DNA from 3 places in the Rothia sp. P13129 genome. Region 1 is predicted to be linked to each of the others. Evidence: riboswitches for the same ligand, from Rfam matches in the RefSeq annotation. Region 1 holds a riboswitch; each other region holds the start of a gene.
What was found. Region 1 has a riboswitch for S-adenosylmethionine ahead of ACN081_RS04835 (LLM class flavin-dependent oxidoreductase). Riboswitches for the same ligand answer to the same signal wherever they lie in the genome.
Positions count from the first base shown of each region.

Region 2: it holds a riboswitch for S-adenosylmethionine, as region 1 does, so the genes downstream of both, ACN081_RS08005 (nuclease PIN) here and ACN081_RS04835 (LLM class flavin-dependent oxidoreductase) in region 1, are expected to answer to the same signal.
Region 3: it holds a riboswitch for S-adenosylmethionine, as region 1 does, so the genes downstream of both, metX (homoserine O-acetyltransferase MetX) here and ACN081_RS04835 (LLM class flavin-dependent oxidoreductase) in region 1, are expected to answer to the same signal.

Region 1 covers NZ_JBLXYA010000005.1:39,335-48,522, forward strand. The annotation lists gene ACN081_RS04825 (phosphoglycerate dehydrogenase) at 1-734, opposite strand, end outside; gene cls (cardiolipin synthase) at 928-2,427, shown strand; gene ACN081_RS04835 (LLM class flavin-dependent oxidoreductase) at 2,507-4,003, opposite strand; SAM riboswitch class IV at 4,102-4,214, opposite strand; SAM riboswitch class I at 4,390-4,478, shown strand; gene ACN081_RS04840 (AMP-binding protein) at 4,484-6,592, shown strand; gene ACN081_RS04845 (hypothetical protein) at 6,717-7,358, shown strand; gene ACN081_RS04850 (trimeric intracellular cation channel family protein) at 7,520-8,287, shown strand; gene ACN081_RS04855 (glycerophosphodiester phosphodiesterase) at 8,399-9,188, opposite strand, start outside.
Region 2 covers NZ_JBLXYA010000012.1:2,014-11,201, forward strand. The annotation lists gene purN (phosphoribosylglycinamide formyltransferase) at 1-422, opposite strand, end outside; gene ACN081_RS07990 (hypothetical protein) at 553-972, shown strand; gene ACN081_RS07995 (DUF6350 family protein) at 1,211-3,001, opposite strand; gene ACN081_RS08000 (plasmid stabilization protein) at 3,186-3,635, opposite strand; gene ACN081_RS08005 (nuclease PIN) at 3,632-3,826, opposite strand; SAM riboswitch class IV at 3,858-3,986, opposite strand; gene ACN081_RS08010 (SNF2-related protein) at 4,132-7,647, shown strand; gene ACN081_RS08015 (DUF808 domain-containing protein) at 7,630-8,577, opposite strand; gene ACN081_RS08020 (MFS transporter) at 8,647-9,188, opposite strand, start outside.
Region 3 covers NZ_JBLXYA010000007.1:83-3,749, forward strand. The annotation lists gene ACN081_RS05790 (S9 family peptidase) at 1-2,158, opposite strand, end outside; SAM riboswitch class IV at 2,327-2,446, shown strand; gene metX (homoserine O-acetyltransferase MetX) at 2,563-3,657, shown strand.

The DNA of each region.
Region 1 (9,188 bases):
AACGCATCCTCATCAACAGTGACACCGCGACCAACATTCACCACAAATGCACGAGAAGGCAACAACGCCAAACGCTGTTCGTTCAACGCATTCTCCGTCTCAGCAGCAGCCGGAAGAATCATCACCAAAATATCAGTCTGAGGCAAGTACTGTTCAATATCATCAACAGCAATCACGGGGAAACCAGCTCGTTCACCAGCAGAACGCGCCACACCCTGCACCTGAGCACCAAAGGCCTGAAATAAGCGGGCTGTGCTCTGACCGATAGATCCAAAACCCCAAATCAAAACACGAGCGCCCAAAAGAGTTGTGACTTTATCCGCAGGATGAAGCTCCTGAGGACCACCTAACTCCCCCGCCCAACGAGAATTATCTTGCTCCTCAGAAAGCAACGGCAAGAAACGCACAAAATTTAATGTCAAAGCCAGCGCATGCTCAGCAACGGTCAAAGAATGCAAGCCAATACCAGAACAGATAACCGCTTCATCACGGAAACCAGCTGCACGAGCCTGGTCAGGCCCAGCAAGAAGAGCCTGAACCAACTTCACCTGAGATAAATTCTTCGCTGCATCTTGCAACTGTTCATTAGTATTACCCCAGCTAATCATGACATCGGCATCATAGTGCTCTGCAGGTAAAAGCTCAGTAGGGTCATAAGAAACTAGCGTATCTTCTGCCTGAAGACCAAGCTTCTGAGCGTCCAAAGGAATAATAGTAGGAGCAAGGATTTTCATATCAAATCTTCCATATCACGAGAACATTAAACATGCCCTAAGGCACTCTTCTTAGATTATGTCCTAGAGCACACAGAATAAAAATATCAACACCCAAATTACGACAAATACATCCACCCAACACACATACCCTCGAAGAAATATAAGAAAATACACTCTTCTCCTCTGAAAAACTTTCTATAAAATAAATCTCGTGGACCCTCTTAACATCTTTGGACTAGCCCATCTACCTACGTGGTTAGCGTTAACACTCTTCATCCTCGATATCACCTTGCGTATTATCGCAATCTGTTGGCTACCCTATAACCGCAAACCCGTGGTTGCTCTCGGCTGGCTCATGGCAATATTCCTCGTCCCATATATCGGGTTTGTTGCCTTCTTGCTCTTTGGATCTTCCCGACTACCACGACACCGAAGAATCCGACAACGCACCATCAACGACATGATGAAAGAGATACTCGCATCCAAAAATGCTGATGAAGAATCCCGTTCCGTCCTCGGATCCCATGGAGAACTCCCTGAACCAGCACGAGTAGCAGCGAACCTCAACTACAAGCTCGGAGCGCTCCCCCTCGTCGGTGGCAACACTTTCACACTCATCAAAGATAACCACCAAGCTATCCGACAGATGACAGAAGAAATCAACCGGGCAGAACGATACGTACACTTCGAGTTTTATATTGCCGCCTACGACAACACCACCAAACCGCTATGGGATGCGCTTCTTGCAGCACACCAACGCGGAGTACTGGTCAAAATCATGATCGACCATTGGGGCTCTCGAAAATACCCCAATTGGAAAAAACTCTGCAAACTCCTTGATGACTCCGGAATCAACTGGCAGCTCATGTTGCCCTTGAAACCATTCCAAGGTAAATGGCAACGACCAGACCTGCGTAACCACCGCAAAATCGTCATTGTTGACGGTCGTATCGCATTCTCCGGCTCACAAAACGCTATCGACCGTTCCTACAATCTACCTGCCAACCTCAAAAAAGGACTCGTCTGGCAAGACCTTACATTCTCATGCACAGGACCCGTTGTTGAAGAACTTAACGCCGTCTTCATCTCAGACTGGTACTCCGAAACACGAGAACTACCACTGAACGAAATCGAAACAGCTATTCCCCGTGTGCACAGCGGAATGTTGGCACAAATTGTTCCATCGGGCCCCGGATTCGAAACGGAAAACAATCTACGCCTCATCAACTACCTCATTTACAATGCAGAACGACGCATCGTCGTCTGCTCCCCCTACTTCGTCCCAGAAGAAACACTCTTACAAGCACTCACCAACGCAGCACTATCAAAAATTGATGTCACCCTCATCGTCTGCGAAAAAGGAGACCAGTTCCTACCCAACATGGCTCAACGCTCCTACTACGAGAAACTTCTCCATGCCGGAGTCACCATCAAACAATACCCCGGGCCAACCGTATTGCACTCAAAATACATGTTTGTAGACGACCACCTCACGTTCATCGGCTCATCCAACATGGATCCGCGCTCATTTGCGCTCAACCTCGAAGTATCCACCTTCATCGTTGATACAGGAATGGTTAAAGAGTTAGAAAGTATCTCTGAAGAATACATCTCTCAATGCAAAACCCTCCGATACGACGAATGGGTTGCCCGCCCCAACCGTATCAAGGTCGTAGAAAATATCTGTAGGCTCTGGTCATCGCTCCTTTAAAAGATGAGGGTTCTCTCTGATATACCCCTTACACCAAAGAGAACCCTCACACGGCGAATCATGAGCAGAAGAAAAACTCTTATAAACGCTCTGCCTGATTCTGAGCCAAGCTCAAAAACTGACGGGCAGGAGTGTCAGCAGCGTTAGGACCACCAGCAAAAGCGCCACGATATGCTGCCGCAGGATGACGCTCATTCACACGTGTATGCCCCACACCAAAAAGATTCTCACGCAATGTATGCCCCTCATACTCCGTACGATACCGGCCCCGCTTTTGAAGCTCAGGAACAACAAACTCCACAAAATCCTCAAAAGAACCAGGCGAAACATGGTACGCAAGGTTAATACCGTCTAAATCACCCTCATCAATCCAGCGTTCCAACTCATCAGCAACAGTCTGAGCAGAACCAATAATCACATCGCCCATACCACCAATAGCGCAATGACGAGCAATATCAGCACGAGTCCACTTCTTCGTCTGAGACTGCAAAGTAAAAGGCGTCAAAAAGGATTGGATGGACTCCGTCTTGACATACTCAAGAATCTCGTCCTCATCAAATAGTGAAAGATCAACACCAGACCAGCCACCAACAATTCCTTGAGAAGACTCTATATCCACATATTTCACATAATCCTGATACTTCTGCTGTGCCTTCTCGTCAGTTTCATCAACTACCACCGAAAGCATGGCAAGAATCTTCACGTCATCACGACGGCGTCCGGAACGCTCAGCCTCATCACGGATACGAGAGGTCACATGCCTGGTCAAATCTGGACGTAAAGCAGAAATGAAAATCGCTTCGGCATGTTTTCCAGAAAAAGCCTGACCGCGAGAAGACGCACCAGCCTGAAAAATTACGGGAGTACGCTGAACAGACGGCTCGGTCAAAGAAATTCCAGGAACTTGAAAATACTTGCCTTGATGCAAAATAGGATGAATTTTCTCAGGATCTGCAAAAATTCCGCGCTGACGGTCACGTAGCACCGCTCCGTCTTCCCAAGAGCCTTCCCATAACTTATAACAGACGTCGAGAAATTCGTCAGCAATTTCGTATCGTTCATCATGCTCAATCTGACCGGCAAGCCCCTGATTCTCTGCCGCAGATTGAAGATAAGAAGTCACCACGTTAAAACCAACACGACCACCCGTTAAATGATCTAACGTTGCATAAGAACGAGCCAAAGTATAAGGCTGGTTATAGGTCACGGCAGCTGTCACTCCAAAACCAAGATGTTCCGTGACCGCTGCCATCGCCGAAATCTGTAAGAACGGATCACCTACCGGCACCTGTGCACCATCACGAAGTACGGGTGCAACAGAATCCTTATATACGTCGTATACGCCCACCACATCAGCGATAAAGACCGCGTCAAAAAGCCCTTTTTCGCATACTTGAGCTAAATCTGTCCAATATTTAATGGTGTTATATTCATCGGCTCGCGAGCGCGGATGACGCCATAATCCGAAGCTTTGGTGGCTTGTTGTGGTCATATCAAACGCGTTGACAACGATACGTTTTTTAGAAGAAGACGGTGTCGTAGTGGGTTGTTCTGTCGTGGCGGTATGAGTTGCCATAAGTTTTTCCTTTGCGTTCTTAGAGGAGAGGGCACTCCTCTATGAGGCGTGGCATATTGAGAACCATATTTTTCGGTGTTGATATGCCCGACGCATAGGCGCCGTATTTGCCGTTGTGATTATTTTGAGCCGGATCTTCATCTGGGGCACCCCGCTACGGGAAGAGGGTTGCCGTCCAACAAGCCAGAGCTTGACGTTGGAACTCGTGATCGCTGGGTTTAGCTTATAAAAAGTTCTTCTTGGCACCCAAGAGCTTCAGTGTTTATTGCGGTGGGTGACGTTCGCTAAGGAATATGACTCTATGCAACGTGATGTGTTCATCTGCTGGCAATGGAAAGTAACGTCTAGATGAATGTGTACGGAAGGTATTACGGTAGAACTCGTCTAAACCATCCAGAGCGACTGAGAGACCTGGCTCTAAGACGTCGCAGCAACCTCGCTTATGCGGTGGTGCTAATGCCAGAAACGATGGGAGTATCTATGTCGTATTGTTCGTCTTTTTCTTATTCAGACCCTCGAAATCAGGTGCAGAATCCGGCAGATGTTTCGGATCAAGAACGTATTGATTTTTGGGCAAGGCAGGCTCGAGAACGTCTTAGTTGGGGGAAGCTATGGGATGAGGATAAAACGCATGAGTTTATTCCTCCTCGTTTGGTAGACGTTCGTGAAGATGGTGTTCAAGAATTTTCTGTTCCAACGATTAAGTGGTTTGAGGGTGGTCAGCTCAACGTTGCCTATAACTGTGTGGATAGGCATGTAGAGCAAGGTTTTGGCGATAAGGTTGCGCTTTTCTTTGAGGGTGAACCTGGTGATCGTGAAGCTATCACTTATGCTCAGTTGCAACGCCGTGTGGCTCAGGCGGCACATGGTTTAGAGCGTTTGGGTGTGGTTAAGGGTGATCGTGTTGTTGTTTATTTGCCGGTGATTCCTGAAACTATTATTTTTGCTCTTGCCTGTGCGCGTATTGGGGCGATTCATTCTCTTGTTTTTGGCGGTTTTTCGGCGGAGGCTTTGAAGTTTCGGGTAGAGGATACTGGTGCCAAGGTATTAATTACAACTGATGGTCAGAATCGTCGGGGTAAGGTTGTTCCGGTCAAGTCGATAGCGGATGAGGCGTGTTCGTCTGAGAATAATATTGAGCATGTGGTGGTGGTGAACCGTACCTCAGCTACCGAGCAGGAAAGACAGCGTGTTCCGTGGTGTTTGGGGCGAGATGTTTGGTTTCACGATTTGATTGAGGGTGTTCCAGATACGCATGATTATTCATTGCATGATGCTGAAGATCCGTTATTTATTATTTATACGTCGGGGACAACGGGCCGACCTAAGGGTCTTGTTCATACTATGGGCGGGTATTTGACGCAGACGGCGTATTCTCATGCGTTACTTTATGATTTGTTGCCTGATGTTGTTGATGCTGATGGTGTGCTTCGTCCTGATGAGTTAGCTACTTGTAATGATCGGCAAAAAGTTGCGGATACTGTTCATTGGTGCACAGCCGATTTGGCGTGGGTGACAGCTCATACTTATGAGATATATGGGCCGTTGGTCAATGGCGTGAGTCAAGTAATTTTTGAAGGTACACCTGATACTCCTACTTTTGAACGGCATTTTGAAGTGATTGAACGCTATGGTGTCACAAACTATTACACGGCACCAACGTTGATTCGTTCGTTGATGGGGGCTTTCCCGCATGGCCCAGAGTCGGGAAAGTATGATTTTTCGTCGGTTCGTCTTTTGGGTTCTGTGGGTGAGTCGATTAATCCACAAGCTTGGTATTGGTTACGTGAGCATATTGGTTCTGGTCGTGCTTCCTTTATTGATACGTGGTGGCAGTCTGAGACGGGTTCAACGATCTGTTCTCCTCGCCCGCATGATCCTCAGTTTGCGCCTGAGGGAACTTTTGAGCAGGGTACTCCAGGTATAGCTGTCAAACCAGGTTCTGCTACTCGTGCTATTCCGGGGGTTTCTGTGCGTGTTGTTGATGAGCGCGGTGAGCCGGTTCAGACGGGGGCTCAAGGGTTCATTGTGGTTGATAAAGTGGGCCCTTCGATGGCTCGTACTGTGTGGAAAAATCCTCAGCGTTATCTTGATTCTTATTGGAGACATTATGGGGAGCGTGGCTGGTTTTTAGCTGGAGATGGCGCAAAGCAAGATGAGGACGGGGATATTTATATTCTGGGCAGGATTGATGATGTTATTAATATTTCGGGTCATCGTCTTTCGACAATTGAAATTGAGTCAGCTTTAGTGCGTCATGAGGCTGTGGTTGAGGCTGGTGTTTGTCCTATTGAGGATGAGTTGACGGGGCATCAAGCAGTAGCTTTTGTGACGCTTAGTGATGAGGGTAAGGCGTGGTCTTCTTCTGAGCTACGTGAGGTATTGGAGTTGCATATTCGTTCTGAGATTGGACCTATTGCAAAGCCTAAAGATGTGGTGGCGGTTGCTGAGATTCCTAAGACTCGTTCAGGGAAGATTACTCGTCGTTTGTTGTCTCAGTTGTATGAGGGGAAACCTCTAGGAGATACGTCGTCTTTGCAAAATGATGAGGTGTTGCGGGATATCGCTCAGGTTTTGGCGTGCTCATAAGACTGGGTAAAAAATTCGTGGTTATTTTAGGGTACGTATTCACTCAATAACATCACACTATTGTTTCCTTATTATTCGTATGGTTAGAATCTTGCATAGTAGGACATCTACGAAAGGTACTATCATGGAAAATATCCTTACTATCCGCTTTGAAGATGATGCTATTGCGTATAAGGCGCTATCTGAGCTTCGTTCTAATGCCCCAACGTACCGCGTTTTAGTGGGTGGAGTTGTTGTTGTAGAGAACGGAAAAGTTACAGCCAAAGACGGTTTTAACTATGATTCTTCTGTTCAAAGCAACTGGGCTTTCGGCGGAATTATTGGTGCCGCTATCGGTATGTGGGGTGGCCCAATTGGGCTTCTCCTTTACGGTGGTGCTGGAGCATTAGCAGGCTCCATGATTGATTCCACTGGTGCGGTTAAGGAAGCAAGACTATTTGATAAAGTCACTCGTTCTCTAGCAGTGGATGGAACAGTACTTGTTCTTCTGGCTCAAGAATCAGATGATCTTCTTGATAAATATCTGCAAGGTCTTGGCGCGGTAGATGTTCAGCGAGATAGTGTTGCTGAAGTTCAGGCCTCTATTTTGCAGGCGGAGAAGGCTCGTAAAGAGCTTGAGAAACAAGCTCAGAAAGAACTTCACGAGCAGAAGCGTGAAGAGTTCCGCCAGAAAGCTCACGAGAAGCATGAAGAGGTTAAAGAGAAATTCCATCATTTCTTCTCTCATACTTCTCATGACAAAGATTCTGCTAAGAGTAGCGAATAATCCTCAATAATTTTGATGATAGAAGAGGGCGGCTTACCATACGTGGTGAGTCGCCTTCTCGCCGTATACCACCTGTACTGGTGGTCTGTACATGCTGTAGCATGTATCGGTATTTATTGAAGTCATTCTATCGATATGAAACATCAGAAAGAGGCATGCGTATGCAGGTATGGGATCCAAGCGTGCTCTTTAGAGTGGTCGATGTAGCAGCAGTTGTTGCTAATGGTTTGCTCGGTGGCGCAGTTGCTCGCGCATTCCGTTTTGATGTTGTAGGTTTTATCCTCTTAGCGGTGCTCTCTGGTATGGGTGGAGGGCTAATCCGTGATGTTCTTCTTAATACTGGGTTACCCGTTGCATTGACTGATTCTGCGTATTGGGCTGGTGCCCTCATCTCAGCATTGTTGGCGTACTGTATCGATTTGGGGAGTCGTTGGGCTAACCGTGTTTTAGTTGTTGTGGATTTTCTGGGTATGGGTTGTTGGGCCGCTACAGGAACTATTAAATCTTTAGGCATTGGGCTTCATTGGCTTCCGGCTATTGCCCTCGGTGTGGTGACCGCGGTGGGCGGTGGTGTATTGCGAGATATGATGGTCAACCGTGTTCCAGCTATCTTGGGAGGTAATTCTCTCTATGCGACAGTAGCGGTTGTTGGCGCGGCAGAGACTGCTCTATGTACGACACTTTTTTCTTCTCCTAATATTGGGATGGGAATATCAATTATTTCGTGTCTAGTGTTTGGTCTTCTTGCGCACACGAGGCGTTGGCAGTTGCCGGAGCCTGTCAAACTTTCTGTTCCTCGACCACGTTTCAGACGTAAAAAACCTGAGACTCACACGATTGCTGGTGAAGGCTGGACACCGGGGAATCCTCTTACCGAGAATTTAGAAGTTATTCCGATGAGTCAGGTCAAAAGAACATCACACAAGTAATGACATACCTGTTTTTAACGGTGATACGTGTAGAACCCCGCAGCTAGTCTGCGGGGTTCTACATAGGGTTGAGGTGTTGTGGATGGTAAGAGGTTTTAGCCGTCAATATCCCTAAATTTTGTAGGTGACGACGTTACTCAAAGCGAGCGCTCCGCCGTGTGCGGCATCTTGATAACGCCCAAAATGAACATAAGGCCCACGGTAGGAGGTGTCGGCGATGGGTGTAGAACGTGCCCCCGCAACATCAATAATGATGTTTGATGGTCGGACGATAATTTTGCCGCGAATATCTTCACCGGCAACAAAAGGTTTACGAGGGCGTAGCGTGACCAGTGGCGTCAAGTCTGATGATCCAGCGTCAACACGTAGTAATTGAACCACGTCTCCTGAGAGGTACGAGCCGTTTTCGTCCATGACAGATGCACCGGGGCGGATAGCTAGAACGTATCCGCCGCCACGGGGGTTGGTGGTGTCGAATTTTGCGGCGATACCAAAGGCTGAATCGTCTTCTCGCCCGAAGGCAAGATAACCGTATTGCCAGGTGGTGGTGGGGAGTGCGTCTTTCCACTGCATTGTGAAGTTGATGACGTAACTATCAGCGGTGGATGTGCGGTGAGCTAATGGGCCTAGAAGGATAGAGTCATCATAGGCTTGTTGATGGACGAGTTCACCGTTTTCCCAGCAGGGTAGGTTCACAACGTCTTGTTGTCCAGCCGGTAGCATGCCGTGTAGTCGTCGGCCTTGTTCTAGGGCAAGGTTGGGGCTTGTGGTTCTTCCGCTGAGCCAGAAGGGGTCTGGCGACATGAATCCGCGAACACCTAGGGACGCAAAATGTTCTTGTACCCAACGACGGTGAGTTTCCCAGACGATAACGGGTTTTCCGAGGTTGATAATTTGTGAT
Region 2 (9,188 bases), on a different contig from region 1:
CCTGCATCAACTAAATGAACCGTCATTCCAGTGACTTTAACCCCATAGGCGAGGGCGTCACGTACCCCGTGTGCTCCGGGGAAAGAGGGTAAGAGAGCAGGGTGGGTATTGATGATACGTCCGGCGAATCGTTCAACAAGTTGTTTGTCCACGATGCGCATGAAGCCAGCGAAGACGATACGATCAGGGTTATATCGGGTGAGGTGTTCTTCAAGGGCACGGTTCCATTGCTCGCGAGAAGAATAATGATGTGGTTCGCACAGGAACGTTTCAATACCGTTCTCTTGGGCTCGTGCGATACCACGGCACGGTTTATCTGCACCGACAGCAAGAATATCCACCGTGAGGGTGCCTGCCGAAACAGCATCTATGATGGACTGTAAGTTTGTCCCTGACCCAGAGACCATCACCACAATACGCATGGTTCACAGTGTACCCCACCTTGTGGCGAAGCTAATAGTTCAATTATTTATATGACTTAAAGTATTTTGCGCATGAGAGAGCAGGCGCGAGGAATCCCTCAAATCTCTCAGAGCAGGTATCCTAGAGAGTATGTCTGTACAGCCTATGCTTCCTGAGAATGAGTCCTCCCCCATGGTTCAAGACGCAAAGCAGCGTCTTGACGTCTGTCATCGTTTGAGCATTGCTTTTGGCCTTTTAGGGTTTGTGTTCTCCTCGTATAGCGGGTGGTGGCTTATTGCAGCAGTGTCTTTTCAGTTAGGGATGATTATCAGCGCTGTTTGGGGCATGACGTATATTGCTCGGGCACGTGCGTCCTCAGGCACGTATGTGACGTTCACATTCTTTATGGTGATTGCGTTAGTGCTCATGTTTAGCACCGCAATACAAATAATTTTTATGGACCAAACAAACCAGTTTGCAGATTGTACCCGTCATGCTCTGACTATTGTCCGGCAGGAGCAGTGTAAAGCTGATTTAGAAGATAATCTTTTAGGGTCCTTACTCAAATAAAGCCGATATGGGCAGTTATACCGGGAGTTATAGGGGTACTGGTAGCAGTACTCATGGTGGTGGTTGTAGAGCGATTAGACTGGGACAAACAACCCCCACAATAAACTTCAAGATAAAACCTCAAGGTATTGTCTTCAAGCACATTTGATGATGCTCTAGATACATCCCATCAGCTCAATTATTTAAGTGAGGTTTTGTCACACCCTCAGAACGCCAAAAGCTCTGTGCCCAAAAAGCGTTAAGAGTCATCAGACTGCGACGAAGAACGACGTCGAGTTTTTGGACGGCGTATGACTCGCCCATGTTTAAAGTGAGTGAGGGTTTTCCCTTCAGAAGAATCCTTATCTCCAGTTACCTGATCGGCTGCAGTATCATTTTTTTGTTTCGATACGTCATCTTCAGTTGACGAAGCCTCTGTCTGAGCCTCGAGGTTTTCCTCTTCGATATCAGAAAACAATCGTAAGTTTTGGGCTACGACAGATTCAAAATCAGCAGTTTTTTGCTCCTCTTTTTGAGCCACCTCAGATAGCGTCATATCCGATAACGGTCCATCAGAGTCTTCTAAGAGACGACGCACAGCCTCGGAAGAAGGCTTATTGGTTTCATCATGCTGTTCTTCAACTTCTGCGATAGCAGAATTCTGACGAGAGTTTCGACGTTGTGCTTTTTTCTGCTCGCGGGCAAGACGTTTACGACGACGGCGCTCTTCACGGTCGTTCTTTAGCTCAGAAAAACGCTCAAGCTCAGTAATAGCGCCACGATGGAAGATAGGGGCCATCACCGATCCCATCATCACGCCACAAGCAATCCAACCGGCAGATAAAGCACCAAATAATAAAGCATCTGGCCCTAAATCAGTAAAACGTCCCATACCAAGAGAACCGCGCGATGCCCAACCGCATAACGCCAAAATGATGCCGGCAGGAATAGAAACAAAGATAGCTAAGGCAAAAGTTGATAGTGGCAAAGAAATCCAGCGGAAAGGAATTTTAAGAGAAAGCCACTCATCAAGATGGTCTTCGCCGGCGCGGAAGAACCACCAGCCAGCAACAATACCGCACAGCACAGGAACCGCAATAGCAATATAGCTCCACGGCTCATTGACCGTTGGTAAGGCACCCAGAAGAGGGAAAGCGGGGAGCACACCAGTAGAGTGTTCAAAGAAGTTTACGGAGGTATGTTCTCCCAATGAGAAACCAGCTCCGACACTCCAAGACATCGCCCAAAAAACTACGTTAGGGATAACACCAAGCTGTAAAAAGGTCAAAGCCGTATCGCCGATAGCACCAGCATCAAGCAATTGATAAATTGTGACGACATCGCTCCAATGCCAGAGCAAAGACAAGCTCAGTAATAGCCCTCCACAGCCAATAAACGCAAGAACTGCCACGATTGATGCGCGAAGAACCGTCCAAACATAAGAACCCGCCCAACGTGAGTACTGGCTAAACTGAGCAACCCATTCTGCAGCGTTAACACCGATCATTCTCGCCAAAGAACGAGACTCGTACCAGCCACCAAGAATAAGCCCTGATAAAACGACCCAACACGGTACAAGTGCAGAAGCTACCGGGTACGCTACCGCAGCAGTATCTGTTGTCAAAAGGCTCAAGCCCCCAGCACAGGCACTATAAGTGATAGCTCCGGTTAATGTTGGTATCCAGAATTGTCCCTCACGAGATGCTTGAGCTAAGACTCGTCCTGAACGGAAACATAACCATAAGGGTATCAGCGTTAAACCCAACGGGATAAAGCTCATCGTCCCCTGAATATCGGGGGTGTCTCCATACGGGGCAGAGATGTTCAGATGAAGAGGAACCCCATGGATTAGAAGCCACATTTGGCTAACTAAAACTGCCATAGCGTAGAGGTCACGCTGTTCAAAACCGCCGGTAAACCATACGGCACCCAGTAGTAGCACTACAGCAAAGCAAGAGTAGAAGGCAGTACGAAAGAGTTCGACAACCCCCTGTAGCCAGAGGGGCATCGGTATCGAACGTTGTTGAGGTTTCATCACGCTGGTTTTCATCGTCTTTTATCTTGTCATGAACTCTATTGAACTCTGAAGTTCACACAGCTTTTCTCATCCAAATGAGACATAAACCAAGGATTTTCTTCACCGCGTGCACCCCACTGAACCATACCATGTATGCCGGTCAAGACGCTAAGCTCATCACAGCCTACATCTTAAGATCATGCAAAAGACACAGTGTTTATAGTCCTCGCGCGGTGTTTTCATGCAACGGATTAACGGCAGGGACTCCCCAGCGACGATAAATATCTGCTTTAGAAGAAACTATTTCTAGCTGATGCACTTCAGCGGTAGCAGCCATGAGCCCTTCAAGTGCGGCGGTAGGCAATGGCGTATAAGGGCCTTCTGGTGAGGGGCGTTCTTCAGCACGAATTTGGCGACCGGCCCATGCCAAAGATACGTTCGTATCAACGTCGAGGACCTGCCCGCTAAAACGTTCGAGAAGTTCGTTAACCCACCGCTCTGTTTCAGGGTAGGGGTAAAGCCCTTTAAGTTCGCCTAGGCTAAGTGCTGATATGTACATCACCATATATGAGCGACGGCGAAGAAACGCAACGACCTGCGGATGTGGTGTGGCTTTGCGAATCTCTGCTAGTACATCAGAGTCTAGAAGTAGTCCTCTTATACTCATGCTGCTTGTAAGATACCGTATTCCTGGTTAGGGATACCGTGCGGATTAGGAGAGAGCAAAAAGTTAAGAAACTCAGAACGCTCATGGGAAATACGAGTGTAATCTTGAATGCTTACGGCAGCGTAACCGCCACGAGTTTGAGCAGAAGAAACAGGTTGAATATTGTGCTGAGGGCGAGCGGTGTTGTGCATGATACAACTGCGCTGAATGCGCTTTCCTTTCGAAGTGCTCTTGTCCGTACCAGCCTGCGTACTATGACGCGAATACGAACCGCTTCGTCATCCGAGCCACCCGTGAACATGGGGTTGGCGTTCAACTAAAGTCGGAGCTTATCAGTTGAAACTCTTGAAGCTGAATCCAGAATAACGCAACCACCACAAAAAACAAAGAGCTCAACCCAAAATATTTGAGAGATTTAGGCTACACCAGCTTTGGTGCAAGCTCATCCGGTAACCTAGAACATATATGCACCCTGCCAGCAGAGGATACAACCACCGTGAATGCACCATCAGCTTTCCCCAGAATCCCCGTCAGCGCAGCAAAAATTATCCAGCAAGTAGGACACCGCACCTACCTGCGCGGAAAACAATACATGCAAGAAGGCAAAGTCGCCCGATACTCCTACGACGCCCAAGCACACATCCTGACAGGAACAACCTACGGCGACGCAACAGACCCATACCTCAGCAAAATTGTCTTCCCCGCAGAACAGGTTGAAGGATCCCTCGCTTTCTCCGCACGATGCACCTGCCCAGTACGCACCGACTGCAAACACTCCGTAGCCATCATGCTCACCGCCATCGAAAGAGCCGAAAAAGTTAGCAAAGCTCAAAGTTCCACTCAACGCGTCACAGACGGACTCAGCGAAGAACAGCTCAAACACCACGGAATCACTACTGCACAAGAGCTAGCAGAACAACAAAAAATGTCGACATGGCGCAGAACACTGTCACAAACACTGGCGCAGCATCACCGGATACCCTACGAAAATAACAGCAATACCATCGCCGCTCTCGACCTCAAAATGCACGTTAACTCCCGCTTCGCACTCGGTAGCGGTCAACACAAAACACCACGTATCACCCTACAAGCACGCCCACTCGTCCAAGGTAAAAACAACCGTTGGATTAAAGACGGCATCAACTGGGAACACTTCCAAAAAGATTACACCGGAAAGACAAGCAGCCACGCCCTCCGACCCGAACACGAACGATGGTTGCGAGAGTTCTACTCCATCATCAGACCTTGGCAATCAGCGTATACTTCCCACCGCGATTGGGTAACACTTTCTACGGTTAACTCGTCCCTACTATGGAAAGTACTCAAAAAAGCAGAAAAAATAGCACTGCCCATCCTGTTAGAGGGAACACCCATCACTACGGCGCACACCGAAGAAGCCACGCTAAAAGCAGAACTTCACAGCTACAAAGACGGTCTACGCATCACACCAACACTCACCACAGGAGAAAATGCCTTCCTCGCATACTACTGCCACCCAATAGGCCAGCCCCGCAACGGATTCATTGCCCTCGGGCACAAAGCACAAGAACACTACAAAGCCACAGCACAAGCTGAACATTGGGAAACAACCCTACCTAGCGCCATCAATCCAACACGTCTCAACGACCGATACGCCGCAGCCGACCTCATTTTCATTCCCCTGAAAGAAACACTCAACGGCGCAGCAGAAACCCTTATCCGAGAAGAACATATCGAAATCCCCTCACAAGATATCAATAGTTTCTATCAAGAGTTCTACCCATATCTCACACGCAATATCAGCTTCTGCACCAACGACGCAACGATACAACCACCCCAAGTGCAACAACCAGAGCTAATTCTTCACGTCTACTTCGACAGCGAACAAACACCCCACGCCCACACCCGCTGGGAATGGGAATACCCTAAAGACCCGCTCAAGAACACACGAGATGAAAGCAACCTCGAATACTTCCCAGTACAGAGCACCTTATTAGACATCTATGAACAGCGCGATAAAAACTACGAAAATACAATCCTCGCGCAACTCAAAAATATCTACCCCGCATTACAGCTCACAGAACAACACTTCTACGACTGGGATGTTCAACAACTCACCGAATCGATACTGCCCCAATACCGCAATGTTCGTGGACTCCGCATCCAAACTCATGGACAAGAACCTCAATTCACAGAACTGGACGTTACCCCCGAAATCCAGATGAGAGTTGAACCAAGCGACACCCAAGACTGGTTTGACCTTGGAATTATCGTCACCATTGGTCAATGGACCGTATCATTTTCTACGATCTTTGAGGCACTCAACGCGGGGAAAAAACACATCCTTCTCGGTGATGGCAACTACTATCCCCTCAACCGACCAGAATTTATCAAACTACGTCAACTACTAGCCGAAATAGAAGACTTCTCAGAACCAGACCAACCACTTAGCCTCAACAAACACCAATTAGGGATGTGGGAAGAACTCGAAGATCTTGCCACCACCACACAATCATGCCAAGGATGGCAAGAAAATATTCACAGCCTCCTCAGCGACAAAGACAGTAGCGATAACGTACCGACTCCAGCAACACTCCAAGCACAGCTACGCCCCTACCAAGAAGAAGGCTACCAATGGCTCTACTTCCTGTGGAAACACCGCCTTGGAGCCGTCCTCGGTGATGACATGGGGCTTGGTAAAACACTACAAACTATTTCCATGATGCTCAAAGCCTATGAACAATGGGTCGAAGAGCTCAATAACAGCACCCCATCATTTGCTCCTTTCCTCATCATTGCCCCCACCTCTGTTGTTCCCAACTGGGTACAAGAATTAGAACGCTTCGCACCAGAACTTGAAGTCGCCGCCATCACCACATCCACTGCAAAATCGCAACAAACACTCACAGAACGTATCGGTCAGGCACAAGTCGTTATCACCTCATACACTCTGCTACGACTAGATTCCAACGCTTTTAACAGTTACGCACAAGAAACACCGTGGAACGGGGTCATTCTTGATGAAGCGCAATTCATTAAGAATGCGAGGACTCAAGCACACCAAATAGCACGAAAAATACCTGCACGTTTCAAACTTGCCGTCACCGGAACACCCATGGAAAACAACCTCATGGAGTTATGGTCTATTTTCTCTCTCGTGGCACCAGGTCTATTCCCCAGTGCACGAAAATTCAAAGACTATTACGTACAACCCATCACTGAAAGCAAAGACCACGAAAAACTCGAACAGTTACGGCAACGGATACGCCCGCTGATTCTCCGGCGAACGAAAGAACTTGTTGCCACAGAGCTACCAGATAAAACAGACCAAAGAATGCCCATTGCTCTTAACCCAGAGCATCGTAAAGTATACGATATGCTCCTACAACAAGAACGCAAAAAAGTTCTGGGACTGCTCAAAGATATGGACAAAAACCGTTTTACGGTCTTCCGTTCGTTAACAAAACTACGCATGATGGCGCTAGCACCTCATCTAGTCGACGAAGAGTACTCGCACATTACCTCATCAAAACTAGAGTACCTTCAGTCGTATCTGCCAGAAGTTCTCTCTCAGGGACACCGTGTACTGATTTTCTCCCAGTTCACCAGCTACCTTAAAACCATCGCAAAAGATTTAGAAGAACAGAATATTGAATTCTGCTATCTTGACGGTTCGACAAGAGACCGCGCAAAAGTTATCGAACAATTTGAGCGAGGAGAAAGCTCCGTCTTTCTCATCTCTCTCAAGGCGGGAGGGTTCGGCCTTAACCTCACCTCAGCAGATTATTGTTTCTTGATGGACCCGTGGTGGAACCCTGCAGCAGAGCAACAAGCCATCGACAGAATCCACCGTATTGGGCAGACCAGACATGTGATGGTTTACAGGCTTATTGCTGCGGGAACCATTGAAGAAAAAGTTATGGAATTACAAAAAAATAAGTCTGCACTCTTCGACGCTGTTGTTGATGATGGAGATTTCTTTAGCGAAAAGATGACAGCAGAACATATCCGAGAACTATTGAGTACCTCGTAGCGATGAGAAGAAGTGCGTTGTAACAACCACAATACCGCCACATAACAGACCAAAGATCATGGCAAAAAATGTTTCAGCGCACCATGCAAGCACGCTCAGAAGAGTACCGGAACTCCACGAGGTGAGAGCATGAACAAGGTATTCAACCGCGTGTTCTGGGGCGTGAAAACCGATATCTGCTAAACCGCTCAAGACGATATGCCCGCCCACCCAAAGCATCGCAAAAGTACCAAGTAATGAAATACCTTTCATCACAAGAGGCATTCCTGACACGAGCGCAGCGCCTATTTTCTGTGTCATAGAAGATTCACGGCGCATGAGCGCTAAGCCGACATCATCCATCTTCACGAGTACGGCAACAACACCGTAGACAAGTAGAGTAATCAGCACCGCCACCACGATGAGGGAGATAATACGAATAGCCCACGTTCCCTCATGAGCAATAGTGTTCATGGCGATGACCATAATCTCGGCAGAGAGAATGAAGTCTGTTCTAATCGCCCCAGAAATAACGTTTTTCTCGGCTTCTTCCCCAGCAATAATAGCGGGGGTTTCGGTCTCTTCTGCTGAGTGCGGATGAAATAACTCTAGTATCTTCTCAGCACCTTCAAAGCAGAGGTACAGACCACCTAACATTAACAACGGAGTTAATGACGCTGGCCATAACCAACTCAAAAAGATAATCAGTGGAAGAATAAAAAATAGCTTATTCCGGAGAGAACCAACCGCAATTTTACGAATAATAGGTAGCTCACGACGAGGTTCTACCCCGTTCAGATATTGGGGAACAACAGCAGTATCATCAACAACAACACCAATAGCGCGAGCGCTTGCTTTAGAGGCTGCGGCAGCGATGTCGTCGGTGCTTGCCGCTGTGAGTTTTACTAATGCTGCGATGTCGTCTAGGAGCGCAACTAGCCCGCCAGCCATGAGGATCTCTTTTCTTTATATCTGTCCAATAAGCTACTACCCCAAGAATACAAGGGAAGTTATCGTTCATTATTGTTCAAGAGTATTTTCGGTTGGATATCTCCACAAAGCTGGTTTCCAGTATGTCGCTAGCACGATAGCACCAACGCATATCACACCACCAATGATGGCTGTCATTGAGGTACCAAATAGTGCAGCTCCCAGACCCATCACACCAATACCGATGTTAGGCCCACCAGCAAGGGTCATGATGAAGATACCTTGAAGACGTCCGCGAAGCCTATCGGGGGTTTCTTGTTGAATGATAGTAGAACGGAATATACCGCCTACACCATCTGCCCAGCCTGCTACCGCTAACGCGCAAGAAGCACAGACAAGAGGTAACAGGTTTTCGTGCAAGGACTCGCTCGGAGAGCGTCCTTCTAAGAAGAATGCAATTGTGCCGAAGAAAACGAATCCTATCCCCCACAACACATAGCTCATTGTGAGGAAAGCTCCACGGCGTTGTATAGCTGATAGCCACCCCGAAAAAGTGACCCCAATAAAAGCCCCTAGTGCGCCAGCTGAGAAGAGCACACCGGCGCCAAGGTCTCCACCACCAAAGGAGAGGA
Region 3 (3,667 bases), on a different contig from region 1:
ATTGGTCTAATAAGTAAGTCAGCGCAAAAGCGTACTCCCACGCAATATCACGCCACGCAGTGTAACGGCCTGAACCGCCACCGTGCCCACCATCCATCTCAATCTTCAACAGGGGAGTAGCCGAATCAGCAGAGATACTCTCACGTAGCTGAGCTACCCACTTAGCCGGCTCAACATATAACACACGAGTATCGTTAAAACTCGTCACTGCAACAATCGGTGGATACTTGACGTGACGGATATTCTCGTATGGAGAATAAGACTTCATATACTCGTATACTTCGGCATCCTCAATAGGGTTACCCCATTCCTCCCACTCCAAAGCAGACAACGGAAGATCTGGATCAAGAATAGTCGTCAACGCATCCACAAACGGAACACCTGCGATAGCAGCACAATACTTCTCGGGAGCAAGATTCAGAACCGCACCAATGAGCAAACCACCAGCAGAAGCACCAGAAATAGCAATCTTCTTCTGATCAACCCACGGGCGTTGCCCTAAGAACTCCGTAACATCAACAAAATCAGTAAAAGTATTCTTCTTCTGAAGTTTCTTACCATCTTGATACCACTGGCGTCCCATCTCGCCACCACCACGAATATGCGCCACCACATAAATCACGCCACGATCTAGAAGCGACAACCTCGCTATAGAGAAATAAGGATCTATCGACACCTCATAGGAACCATAACCATACTGGAACACGGGATGCTGCTGAGACAAATCAAGATCAGCACGATGAATAACAGAAATAGGAATCATCGCACCATCACGGGCAGGTGCCCACATGCGATACGCCTGATAATCCTCAGCATGATAATCGCCTAATACGGGGGTCTCACGGCGAAGAATAAGCTCCTGAGTACGCGGAAAATAGTCATAAATTCGAGGGGGAGTCACCCACGACGTGTACGAAATACGAATGACCGGCGAATCAATAGAAACATGAGAAACACCAGTCGTATAAATTTCCTCCACAAAACCGGTCGGCTCACTAAAAACAACCCCCGCATTCGACTGCGAACGCAACAAGGCGCGCAAACGGTCTAAATCGGCAAGAAAAACTCGTACCGTCGTATTCTCACGAGCCGTCACCACAAGATGAGTTGACGAAAAATCAAACCCCTCAATACGCACCTCAGAACGATGAGGCATAACTTTAAGCCATAACTGACGGTACTGCTCAAAAGGCTGAGACGTTGGATAAGGGGCAAGCACAATTTCTGAGTTAAGAGCGTCAGCATCATGCATGATGAGAACATAAGGCACACCATCAATACGAATAGGCTCAACACCGTATTGCACACGATGCTTCTTACCAATAACCAACAAAGGCTCAGCCGACATATCTTGAAGCGGAACTAAACGAACCTCCGAAAACTCAGAAGAAAATGACGTAATAACGATATGAGTCCGGTCAGCAGAAAGAGCGCTGCTAAGCCACATCGCATTGTCATGCTCGGTGAAAAGAACACAATCTTCTTCCCCCGCACCAATACAGTGAGCCCGTATCTCATATGGGCGCCATGACTCATCGACAAGAGAATAAATAAGGGTTGATGCATCAGGAGTCAAATATGCGCCACTAAAAATGCCGGGCAAAGTCTCCTCTGAAAGAGTCAATGTCTCTAAATCTAAGAAATACTGGGTATAGCGTTCATCGCCAGAATCATCAACACCAAAGCTCAACAAAGAACCATCTAACGAAGGCGAAAAAGACCCAAGAGAAAAGAACGGCAACTCTCGTGCAAACTCATTACAATCAAGAATGACCTGCTCTTGATCAAGAGGAACACCCGCCTGAACCTGCGGAGGAGAAAACATCTCCACCTCACCACCGTCTACCAAAGCAGGCACACGACAAAATACAGGGTACTGTTCACCCTCAATCGTCCGCGAAAAATACCACCAATCTCCATGGCGAGAAGGAACAGAAAGATCCGTCTCTAAGGTACGCTCCTTAATCTCCTGAAAAATACTTTCACGAAGTGCTTGCTGTGACTGAGTGGACTGCTCTGTATAAGCATTTTCTGTATTGAGGTACTCCACCACCTCAGAATCGTCCTTAGCACGAAGCCACTCATAATGGTCAATAAACGTATCGCCATGATGAACACGTGAAGACTCCACACGCTTCGTAACAGGTGCTTGAGACATGAAATGTACCTCCGAAAAGAAAAATAGATAATGCGCCCTTAAAACAACGCGACATGAGAACTATTCTAAAGACAAAATATGACGAAACAAGACAAACTACCGCATGAGAACGTAAAGAAGAAGAAACGGCTCGACCCACAACAAACCACTCAGATACGATAACAATACGGTCAAGAGCGCTAATACCAAGACTCAGCTTATTAGCCGGCAACCCTCCACTCGCGGCGGGGTGCCACTGAGACAGACCCGGCACCAGAAAAACACTCTTAGACGGTGCAAGCGCGGGAGCAGTACGCACTACCTCCTCAACATAAGAGCCTGCACACCAAACAGGCAACACACTAGAGGAAACAACAGTGCAGATACAGCCCCAATCTACTACAACAATAGTTATTGGAGCATCTATGAGTACCCCAACAACACTCACTTACCAACACCACACAACCATCGAGACACTACCCCTAGAATCAGGGCACACACTACCCAACGCAACTATCGCCTACGAAACATGGGGAAACCTCAACAAACACAAAGACAACGCCGTGCTCATCTTACATGCCCTAACAGGAGACACCCACGTCGCCCACAACGAACACAACACTACTTACGGCTGGTGGGAAGAGCTCGTTGGAGCAGGAAAAACCATCGACACAAACACCTACTTTGTCGTAGCACCGAATATTCTCGGAGGCTGTAACGGAAGCACCGGAGCACACAGCACACACCCACACAAACAACCCCCACAACCATGGGGGTCATCCTTCCCAAGACTCACCGTACGAGACACCGTACACGCCGAAAAACATCTAGCAGAAGCACTCGGCATCACACAATGGGCACATGTTATAGGAGGATCCCTCGGAGGAGCACGAGCCTTAGAATGGGCCATCACCTACCCCGAAAACGTACGTCACTGCGCCGTCATCGCCTCCGGCGCATACACCACCGCAGAACAACTAGCCTGGGCACAAGCACAAAACCTTGCTATCCGCAGCGACCAACACTTCTACGGAGGCGACTACTACGATAAACAACCTCCCAGCCAAGGACTAGGGATAGCTCGACGCATCGCACATATCACCTACCGAACCTCAGAAGAACTCCACACCCGATTCGGACGCACACAACAAACACAAAACAGTACACAATACAGCGTGGAATCATATATGGACTACCACGCGCATAAACTCGTGCAACGTTTTGACGCAAATAGCTACCTCAGCATTAACGAAATACTCATGAGCCACGACATCACCCGAAATCGTGGAACATTACACCAAACACTGCAACGAAGCCAATGCACATGGACCATCGCCTACGTGCACAATGACAGACTCTTCTACCCAGAACAATCACATGAACTAGCCCGCGCCTTGCCCCAACCGGTACAAGCACAAGCTATCTACTCTCCAGCTGGACACGACGGATTCCTCCTAGAAACAAAACAACTACAAAAAATCCTAGAACCAGCTCTAAAACAAGGCAGAAAAACCCACTAACAACACGAAA